Regions from separate parts of the Pseudonocardia sp. GCM10023141 genome, predicted to be linked through region 1. Evidence: riboswitches for the same ligand, from Rfam matches in the RefSeq annotation. Region 1 holds a riboswitch; the other holds the start of a gene.
What was found. Region 1 has a riboswitch for cobalamin ahead of ACFPFQ_RS41175 (SAM-dependent methyltransferase). Riboswitches for the same ligand answer to the same signal wherever they lie in the genome.

Region 1 (4,631 bases):
GCCGGTGCAGGGCGAGTGCCGCGGCGACGACCGCGGTCTTGTGGGCGAGCGTGGCGTCGTCGATGCCGGTGCCGCGGCCGGTGACCTCCGCCGCGCCGGCTCCGGTGAACGCGCAGATCAGCGCCGCCGCTGACGTCGTGTTCGCGATGCCCATGTCGCCGGTGATGAGGCAGCGGTTGCCGCCTGCGACGAGGTCGCGCGCGGTCTCGATGCCCACCTCGACCGCCGCGACGGCCTGCTCGCGCGTCAGCGCCGGGCCCTGCGAGAGGTCGGCGGTGCCGTCGGCGATGCGGCGCGGGAGCAGACCGGGCAGGTCGGCGGGCAGGGGCGACGCCACCCCGATGTCGACGACGCAGACCTCGGCGCCCACGCGGCGGGCGAACGCGTTGACGACGGCGCCGCCCGCGGTGAAGTTCGCGACCATCTGCGCCGTGACCTCCTGCGGCCACGGTGTCACGCCCTGCGCGTGCACCCCGTGGTCGGCCGCGAACACGGCCACCGCGGCGGGCTCCGGGATGGGTGCCGGGCACTGCCCGGCGATCCCGGCCAGCGTCACGGCCACGGCCTCCACCCGTCCCAGCGAGCCGGGCGGTTTCGTCATCCGGTCCAGCCGGTCGGCCGCGGCCGCCCGCGCGGCGGCGTCGGGCGGTGTGATGGCGGCGACGGTCTCGGCGAGCAGGTCCAACGGGTCCTCCCCCGGTAGTCCACGCAGGCCGAAGGCCTCGTGGTGCACGGCCCACCGCAGCGGTCTGCGGCGGGCCCATCCCGACGACTCGAGTTCCGGTCGGTCGGCGAACTCGGTGACGTGCCCGACGCACAGGTAGGCGACGAGCTCCAGGTGCGGGGGCAGGTCCAGCTCGCGGGCGAGCGCCCGCTCGTCACCGAAGCTGACCCAGCCCACACCCAGGCCCTCCGCGCGGGCGGCGAGCCAGAGGTTCTGGACCGCGCCGACCGTGGAGTAGGGCGCGGTGCGCGGCTGGGTGTGGCGACCCAGCGTATGGCGCCCACCGCGGGTGGGGTCGCACGTGACGGCGATGTTGAGCGGGGTGTCGAGGATCGCCTCGACCCGGACGCTGCGGAACGCGTCCGCCCGCGCCGCCGGCAGCGACGCCGCGTAGTCCGCCCGCGCCGCCGCGACGTGCGCCTGCACCCGCTCGCGGGTGGCGCGGTCGCGGATCAGGACGAAGTCCCACGGCTGCGAGAACCCGACGCTCGGGGCGGCGTGGGCGGCGACCAGCACGCGGTGCAGCGCCGCGTCGTCGATCGGGACGTCGGCCCGGAACCCGGAGCGGACGTCGCGGCGGCCTGCGACGACGCGATGGAACGCGTCCCGCGTCAGCTCGTCCACGGGCCCCCGGCCGCCACGAGGCTCTGCATCTCGGTGATGCCGGGCACGAGGCGCACGGTCAGCTCGCCCACCGTGTCGCGCACCGCCGCCGCCAGCGCGTCGAAGGCGAAGTCACCGCCCGGATCACCCTCCGATGCCACCACCGCCGTTCCGCCCGGGTGGGCGGCGAACCACGCCGCCACCGCGGCGGCCGCGCCCACCGGCACCCGCTCGACCCGCCAGGCCTCGGTGTAGAACAGCACCGTCTGCTCGGCACGCCCCACCTCCGGCACGAACACGACGTCGGCCGCGGCGAGCAGATCCGCCGCCCGCACCGTCACCAGACCCGGATCACCGGGTCCGACACCCACTCCCACCAGCACGTTCACGTCGCTCTCCTCCTCGAGGGTCCGCGCCCTCGCTCCGGGGTGATCGACGGCAGGAAGTGTCCTGGCTCCCGGATCGACACGAGCCGCCCGACCTTCCCGCTGCTGCAGTGGTCACGGGTGGGCGATCGCTTCCCGGTGACAGTGGCGGGACCGCGCCGGATTCCCACCGGCTTCCTCCACTGCCGTCGGCCGAAGCCCAACACAGACGGCGGCGGCGGTCAACGCGGCGTGAGAAGGCCGACCTCGCGCGGGTTCGGGATCACCCCACCCGGGTTGGCCGGGCAGCGCCACCGTCGCGCCGCCGCGACCGCGCCAGTCTCGGCTCGTGACACATCCGGAGGCAGGGATCGAGACGGTGCGGCTGGCGACGTGGAGCGCGCGACATCCGTGGCGGGCGGTGGCGGCGTGGTCGTGTTCGTGGCGCTGTGCGTCGGGACGGGATCCGCGGTCGGTACCGACCAGGGATCGATCAGCGCGTTCTGGATCGGCGAGGCCGGGCGGGCGGAGTCCCTCGCCGCCGCGGCCGGGCTGAGCCCGCCGGAGACCGAGAACATCCTCATCACCTCGGCGGCGGGGCCGCTCGACGAGGTCGCGGCGGCCGCGGCGGACGTCCGCGCCGCGCTGCGCGACGTTCCCGGTGTCGCACGGCACGACCGGGGTGCTGCGCCTCGCGGTGCCGTACGCGGAGAACTCCCCGGAGGGGGCGGCGTCGCTGCAGCGGTTGCGGGGACCCTGCTCCCCCAGGCCTTCGGCACCGCTGTCCGGTGCGGGGTGAGCGGAGATCTCCCGCGGCACCGACTACTCGGCGCACCAGGCCGAGCGCATCCCGTGGGTCATCGGCTCCCGGATGCCGCTGATGACGTTCGCGATCCTCGTGGGCCTCTCCACCGACTACCAGATCTTCGTGGTCTACCGGATCCGCGAGGCGGTGCGGCGCGGGGTGTCGACCCGGCAGGCCGTTCGCGAGGGGATCGCGAGCACGGCGGGCGTCGTCACCAGCGCTGCGGCGGTCATGATCTCGGTGTTCGTGAGCTTCCTGCTCATCAACCGGATCGAGATGAAGCAGGTGGCCGTCGGCCTCACCGCGGCCGTGCTGTTCGACGCCGTGGTGCTGCGGATCCCGATCCTGCCGGCCGCCATGACGATCCTCGGGAGTGGACGTGGTGGCCCCGCTACCGCACCGCGATCCTGAGCAACTCCGCTGACGGTGCGCGCCGCGAGGAGTCGCGGCGCTATGGCTTCCCCGACCTCGTCGATGTGCTGCTCTACTCCCACGAGATCGGGATCGCGAAACCCGACCCGCGCGCGTACCAGCTGACCTGCGAGCGGTTGGCGGTCGAGCCCACCGGAGCGGTGTTCGTCGACGATGTACCGGCCAACGTCGAGGCCGCGCGGCAGATCGGCATGCACGCGGTCCTGCACACCGACGCAAGGCAGACGATCATGGCGGTCGAGGCGCTGTTGCGGAGCTGAGCGCGCGGGGCCCGCGAGATGTCAGAAGGGCGTCCATGCTGACGGTGAACGTCAGGAGGGCGTCCTTCCTGACGTGTGCGACGGCGGGGGCGGGGCGTTCGCCGCCACCAGGCCGTCCGCGGTGGTGATCGCCGCCTCGGCCAGCGCGACGGCCGCGAGCGCGTCACCGCGCAGGTTCGGGTTGCCGTCGCGGGCGAGTCCGGCCGCCAGCGCGGCGACCTCGTGGGCGATCGCCGCGATCTCCGCGGGCACGGCCGAAGCGGCGGCGCGGGTGCGCTCGACGGCCGCGGGCCGAGCCGGGTCGTCGCGGGGCAGCCGCAGCGCGGCGAGGAACTCGCGGTACGCGGCGGCATCGGCGTCGGCCAGCGGCTCCGCCCGGTCGCGCAGCGCATCCGCCGCGGCCGGTGCGGCGCCCGGCTCGGGCGCGTAGCGGGCCGCCATCCCCGCGAGCGCGGCGGCCAGCGCGGTGGCGAGTGCGGCCGCGCCACCGCCACCGGGCGCGGGCGTGCGGTCGGCGACGGCCACGAGCAGGTCGCGGACCGACAGGTCGAGCAGGCTCACGACGTGACCTGATGGTCGACGAGACCCGCGACGGGCCCGACGACGATCACCGCGGGCGGGTGGATCTCCTGGTCGCGCACGGCGTCGGCGACCTCGGCGAGCGTGGTGCGCACGGTGCGCTGGATGCGGGTGGTGCCGTCCTGGATCACCGCGACCGGGGAGTCGGCGGGGCGGCCGCCGTCGATCAGGGCCGCGGCGAACAGCCCGATCCGCTCCACGGCCATCATCAGCACGATGGTGCCGCGCAGCCGGCCCAGCGCGGGCCAGTCGACCAGGCTGGTGGGGTGACCCGGGGCGACGTGCCCGGACACCACCACGATCTCGTGGGTGACGCCGCGGTGGCTGACCGGAACGTCGGCGACCGCGGGTGCGGCGAAGGCGCTGGTGATGCCCGGTACGACGGTGACCGGCACGCCGGCCTCGGCGCAGGCGAGCACCTCCTCGAACCCGCGTCCGAAGACGTACGGGTCGCCGCCCTTGAGGCGCACGACGAAGCGGCCCGCCCTGGCGTGCTCGATGAGCAGCTCGTTGATCCGGTCCTGGTGCATCGCGCGCCCGTAGGGGATCTTGGACGCGTCGATGACCTCGACGTGCGGCCCGAGGGTGTCGAGCAGGTCGCGCGGGCCGAGCCGGTCGGTGACCACCACGTCGGCGCGGGCGAGCAGGCGCCGGCCGCGCACCGTGATCAGCTCGGGGTCACCGGGGCCGCCACCGACGAGCGCGACGCCGGGGTGGGCGGGCTCCGCGGCGTCGTCGACGACCCCGGCCTGCAGCGCCTCGACGAGGGCGGTGCGGACCGCGGCCGAGCGGCGCGGGCGACGTCCGGCCAGCACCCCGACCGTCAGGCCGTCGTGGCGCCCGACCGCGGGGGTGACGGCGGT
Region 2 (4,631 bases), on a different contig from region 1:
GGCCGCCGGCCGGATGCCCCATCAGCTGGCGCTCACCGTCGCCGCGTACCTGTGCTGCGTCGCGCCGCCCGCCGGGTTCGACCCGGGTCCGCACGCGGCCGCCATGAACGACCCCGCCCGGGAGCGGCTCGCGGCACTGCGCACCCGCACCGGCTCGACCGCCGCCTTCGCCGCGGCCGTGCTGGACGGCGGGCTGCTCGGTACCGAGCTCGCCGAGCACCCGGAGTTCGCCGCGCGCGTCGCGGAGCTGGCCGAGGTCCTGACCCGGTCGGGGCCACGCGCCGCCGTCGAGGCCGCCGCCACCGTGGGGAGCCGATGATGGAGACCACCCGCGCCGCGGTCCTGCATGCCGCCGGTGACGTGCGCATCGAGCAGGTCCCGTTGCGCCCGCCCGGTCCCGGCGACGCGCTCGTCGCGATCGACGCCGTGGGCGTCTGCGGCTCCGACATGCACTACTTCGCCGACGGCCGCAACGGCCAGAACGTGCTGCGCAGCCCGACGGTGCTCGGCCACGAGGCGTCCGGCGTGATCACGGCGGCGGGTGCGGATGTCGATCTCGCCGTCGGCACGCGGGTGGCGATCGAGCCGGCCGTCGGGTGCGGGCACTGCCCGACCTGCCGGTCCGGGCGCTACCACCTGTGCCCGACGGGTACCTGCTTCGGCTCGCCGCCCACGCACGGCACGCTCGCGCAGCACCTGGTCGTCTCGCGCCGGGCGCTGCACCCGTTGCCCGCCGCGATCGGCACCGAGCTGGGGTCGCTGATCGAGCCGCTGGCGGTGGCCGTGTGGGCCGTGCAGCGTGCCGACGTCCGCGCCGGGCACCGCGTGCTGGTGACGGGATCGGGGCCGATCGGCATCCTCGTCATGCAGGTCGCGCTGGCCTGCGGGGCCGCCGAGGTGGTCGTCACCGACGTCAACGACGCCCGGCTTGCCGTGGCCCGCTCGCTGGGCGCGACAGCGACGATCAACACCGCGGAGCGGGCCCCGGAGCTGACGGGCGTGCACCGGCTGCTGGAGTGCTCCGGCCATCCGGCGGCGCTGTGGCAGGGCATCCGCACGCTGGGTCCCGCGGCCCGCGCCACCGTCGTCGGGCAGGCCGCGCCGTCGGTGGACGGGCTGCCGCTGGCCTTCCTGCAGCGCTACGAGATCGACCTGGTGACCGCGTTCCGGTACGCGCACGCGTTCCCGACCGCGATCGCGCTCGTCGAGCGGGGTGTCGTCGACATCGACGCCGTGCTCACGGGCCGCTTTCCGCTCGACAGAACGGCCGAGGCGCTGCGCGCTCCGGTACTCGACCCGTCACACCTGAAGGTCGTCATCCGCCCCTGATCGACTTGACTCCATTCGAGGACGCATGGACACCATCGCGAGCACCCCGACCACGATCGATCCCGCCCGCCGCAAGGGCGTGCGCCGAGCAGCCTGGGCCGGCCTCATCGGCACGGCGCTGGAGCAGTACGACTTCGTCATCTACGGCACGGCCTCGGCGCTGGTCTTCAGCAAGCTGTTCTTCCCGAACATCACCCCTGCCGCCGGCATCCTCGCCAGCTTCAGCGCCTACGCCGTCGGCTTCGCGGCCCGGCCGCTCGGTGGCCTGTTCTTCTCCCACTTCGGCGACCGGCTCGGGCGCAAGTGGGTGCTCGTCGCCACCCTGATGCTGATGGGCGGCGCGACGCTCGCGATCGGGCTGCTGCCGACCTACGGGCAGGTCGGGCTGCTGGCGCCGATCCTGCTGGTGGTCTGCCGGTTCTTCCAGGGGTTCGGGGCCGGTGCCGAGCAGGCAGGCGGTGCGACGCTGCTGACCGAGACGGCCTATCCGGGGCGTCGCGGGCGGCTGGCATCGCTCGTGATGACCGGTGCGGCACTGGGCACCGCGCTCGGTGCGCTGGCGTGGATCCTCGTGCAACTGCTGCCGACCGAGGCGGTGCTGGAATGGGGATGGCGGCTGGTGTTCCTCAGCAGCATCTTCGTGACGATCGCGGCGTGGATCATCCGCAGGCGGCTGCAGGAGAGCCCGGTGTTCGCCGAGCTCAAGGAGCAGCACGCGGAGCCGAAGGCGCCGCTGCGCGAGGTGCTCGAACACGGGCGCAAGCCGGTGCTGCTGGCGCTGTTCATGAACGTCGGCGTGACGGCGCAGTCCTACACCTACCAGGTGTTCATGGCGTCCTACCTGATCTCCGCCGTGGGTGTGGACCCGTCGTTCGTGCCGCCGGTGCTGCTCGTCGGCGCGATCTGCGGCGGCATCGGTGCCGTCGGGTTCGGCATCCTGTCCGACCGCTTCGGACGTCGCCCGATCTACCTCGCGGTCGTCTCGGCGCTGGTCGTGCTGCCCGGCCCCACGTTCATCGCGCTGAGCACCGGCTCGGCGTGGGCGATCTACGCCGCGATCATCGTGGGCTTCCTGCTGGCCGGGCAGGGCGCCGTCGCGGTGCAGATGAGCTGGTTCCCGGAGATGTTCGGCAACCGCTACCGCTACGCCGGGGTCGCGCTCGCGCGCGAGTTCTCGTCGGTGCTCGGTGGCGGCGTGGCCCCGCTGATCTGCGCGGCGCTGATCAGCGCGTTCACCGGGTCCTGGATCCCGGTGGCGGCCTACATGATGCTGATGGCGATCATCAGCGTGGTGGCCACGTTGATGTCGCCGGAGACGCTCAACCGCGACCTCAACGTGCCCGAGGACGCGACCGATCCGGTGCCGGCGGCGCGCTGACACCCCCGCTGACACCCCATTGCAGGAAGGCCACCTTGCCGCAAGAATCTTGCGGCAAGGTGGCCTTCCTGCAACGCGGGAACGGGTCCCGGCCCGGCGGCGGCACGTGCCCAACGTCACGGCCAGGTGCGACGTCGCCGGGCGCCGCTATAGTCCGAAGCGCTGGTGGTTCGGGCCCGTCGCAGTACGGGCGGGTCCGAGGCAAGAGGGAACCCGGTGAGAATCCGGGGCTGCCCCGCAGCGGTGAGTGGGAACGAGAGCCGTCAACGAGCACTGGGTCGAAGGGCCTGGGAAGCGACGGTCGGTAGGTGCGCCGGGAGGCGCGTGCCCGCGAGTCCGAAGACCTGCCACCGGTGTGCGCACCCGACGGTTGCGCGCGGATCCGTGGCCTCGTGGGAGGGCCGTGCGGATGTCCGGGGCACCGGTGTGCCCGGGCGCCGTCGTGCTTCCCGCGACGCGGCGGATCCTCCGTCCGCTCGCGAGGAGAGAGCAGTGACTCCCAGCAACACCATCGGCACGACCGTTCTGGGCTATCCCCGGATCGGCCCGGACCGTGAGCTCAAGAAGGCCGTCGAGAAGTACTGGGCGGGCACGCTCGACCAGGACGGCCTACGCGCCGTCGGCGCCGGGCTGCGCCGCGACACCTGGGCGCAGCTGCGTGCCGCCGGGCTCGACTCGGTGCCCGGCAACACGTTCTCCTACTACGACCAGGTGCTCGACACCGCCCGCATCCTCGGCGCGGTGCCGCCGCGCTTCGCCGCGCTCGGGCTCGACGACCTCGACACCCTGTTCGCGATGGCCAGGGGCCACGGTTCGGTGCCGGCGCTGGAGATGACGAAGTTCTTCGACACCAACTACCACTACCTGGTGCCCGAGGTGGGCCCCGACACCGCGATCACCCTCGCCGACCGCAAGCCGGTCGAGGAGTTCACCGAAGCGCTCGCGGCCGGTGTGCCGACACGTCCGGTCCTGATCGGGCCGGTCACGTTCCTGCTGCTGGCGAAGGCCGCACCGGGGGCTCCGGCCGGTTTCAGCCCGCTCGACCTGCTCGAGCCCGTGCTCGACGCGTACGCCGCGCTGCTCGCCGAGCTCGGCGCGGCCGGAGCCGAGTGGGTGCAGCTCGACGAGCCGGCCTTCACCGCCGACCGCGCGGCAGCCGAGCTGGACGCGCTCGCCGTCGCCTACCGCAGGCTCGGCGCGGTGGCGGGCCGACCGAAGATCCTCGTGGCCGGGTACTACAGCAACTTCGGCCCGGCGCTGCCGGTGCTGGCGGCCAGCCCGGTCGAGGCGATCGCGCTGGACCTGGTGGCGGGCCTCGATGACCTCGACCTGGCTGCGACGCTCCCGGCGCTGCAGCACAAGACGCTGCTCGCGGGCGTCGTCGACGGGCACAACGTGTGGCGCACCGACCTGGAGACGGCGCTCGCCCGCGCCGCCACGCTGATGGGCCCGGCCGGCTCGGTCGAGATCAGCTCGTCCTGCTCGCTGCTGCACGTGCCCTACGACGTCGACGTCGAGACCAACCTGGCCGCCACCGTGCGCGACCGGCTCGCGTTCGCGAAGCAGAAGGTGGCCGAGGTCGTGCTGCTGGGCCGGGCCCTGCGCGAGGGGCGGCAGAGCGTTTCCGCCGAGTTCGACGCGGCTGCCGCGCTGCGCAACGCCGACCGCTCCGGTGAGCGCAACGAGCAGGTGCGGGCCCGCCTCGCCGCACTCGGCGCCGATCACTACGCCCGCGGGTCGGCTGCCGACCGGGTCGTGGCCCAGCGCCTGCACCTGCAGCTGCCGCCGGTGCCGACCACCACGATCGGCTCGTTCCCGCAGACCCGCGCGATCCGCTCCGACCGGGCCGCCCACCGCGCGGGGAAGCTCGACGACGTCGAGTACGAGCGTCGCATGCGTGCGGAGATCGAGCGCGTGATCCGGC

Region 2: another riboswitch for cobalamin. It lies ahead of metE (5-methyltetrahydropteroyltriglutamate--homocysteine S-methyltransferase); the one in region 1 lies ahead of ACFPFQ_RS41175 (SAM-dependent methyltransferase).

The regions. Positions count from the first base shown of each region.
Region 1 covers NZ_JBHSIR010000069.1:54,751-59,381, reverse strand. The annotation lists gene cobT (nicotinate-nucleotide--dimethylbenzimidazole phosphoribosyltransferase) at 1-1,348, opposite strand, end outside; gene ACFPFQ_RS41175 (SAM-dependent methyltransferase) at 1,336-1,716, opposite strand; cobalamin riboswitch at 1,772-1,892, opposite strand; gene ACFPFQ_RS41170 (MMPL family transporter) at 2,573-2,908, shown strand; gene ACFPFQ_RS41165 (HAD-IA family hydrolase) at 2,902-3,189, shown strand; gene ACFPFQ_RS41160 (cyclodeaminase/cyclohydrolase family protein) at 3,241-3,750, opposite strand; gene cobA (uroporphyrinogen-III C-methyltransferase) at 3,747-4,631, opposite strand, start outside.
Region 2 covers NZ_JBHSIR010000087.1:237,503-242,133, forward strand. The annotation lists gene ACFPFQ_RS47800 (mannitol dehydrogenase family protein) at 1-319, shown strand, start outside; gene ACFPFQ_RS47805 (NAD(P)-dependent alcohol dehydrogenase) at 319-1,329, shown strand; gene ACFPFQ_RS47810 (MFS transporter) at 1,355-2,707, shown strand; cobalamin riboswitch at 2,857-3,074, shown strand; gene metE (5-methyltetrahydropteroyltriglutamate--homocysteine S-methyltransferase) at 3,200-4,631, shown strand, end outside.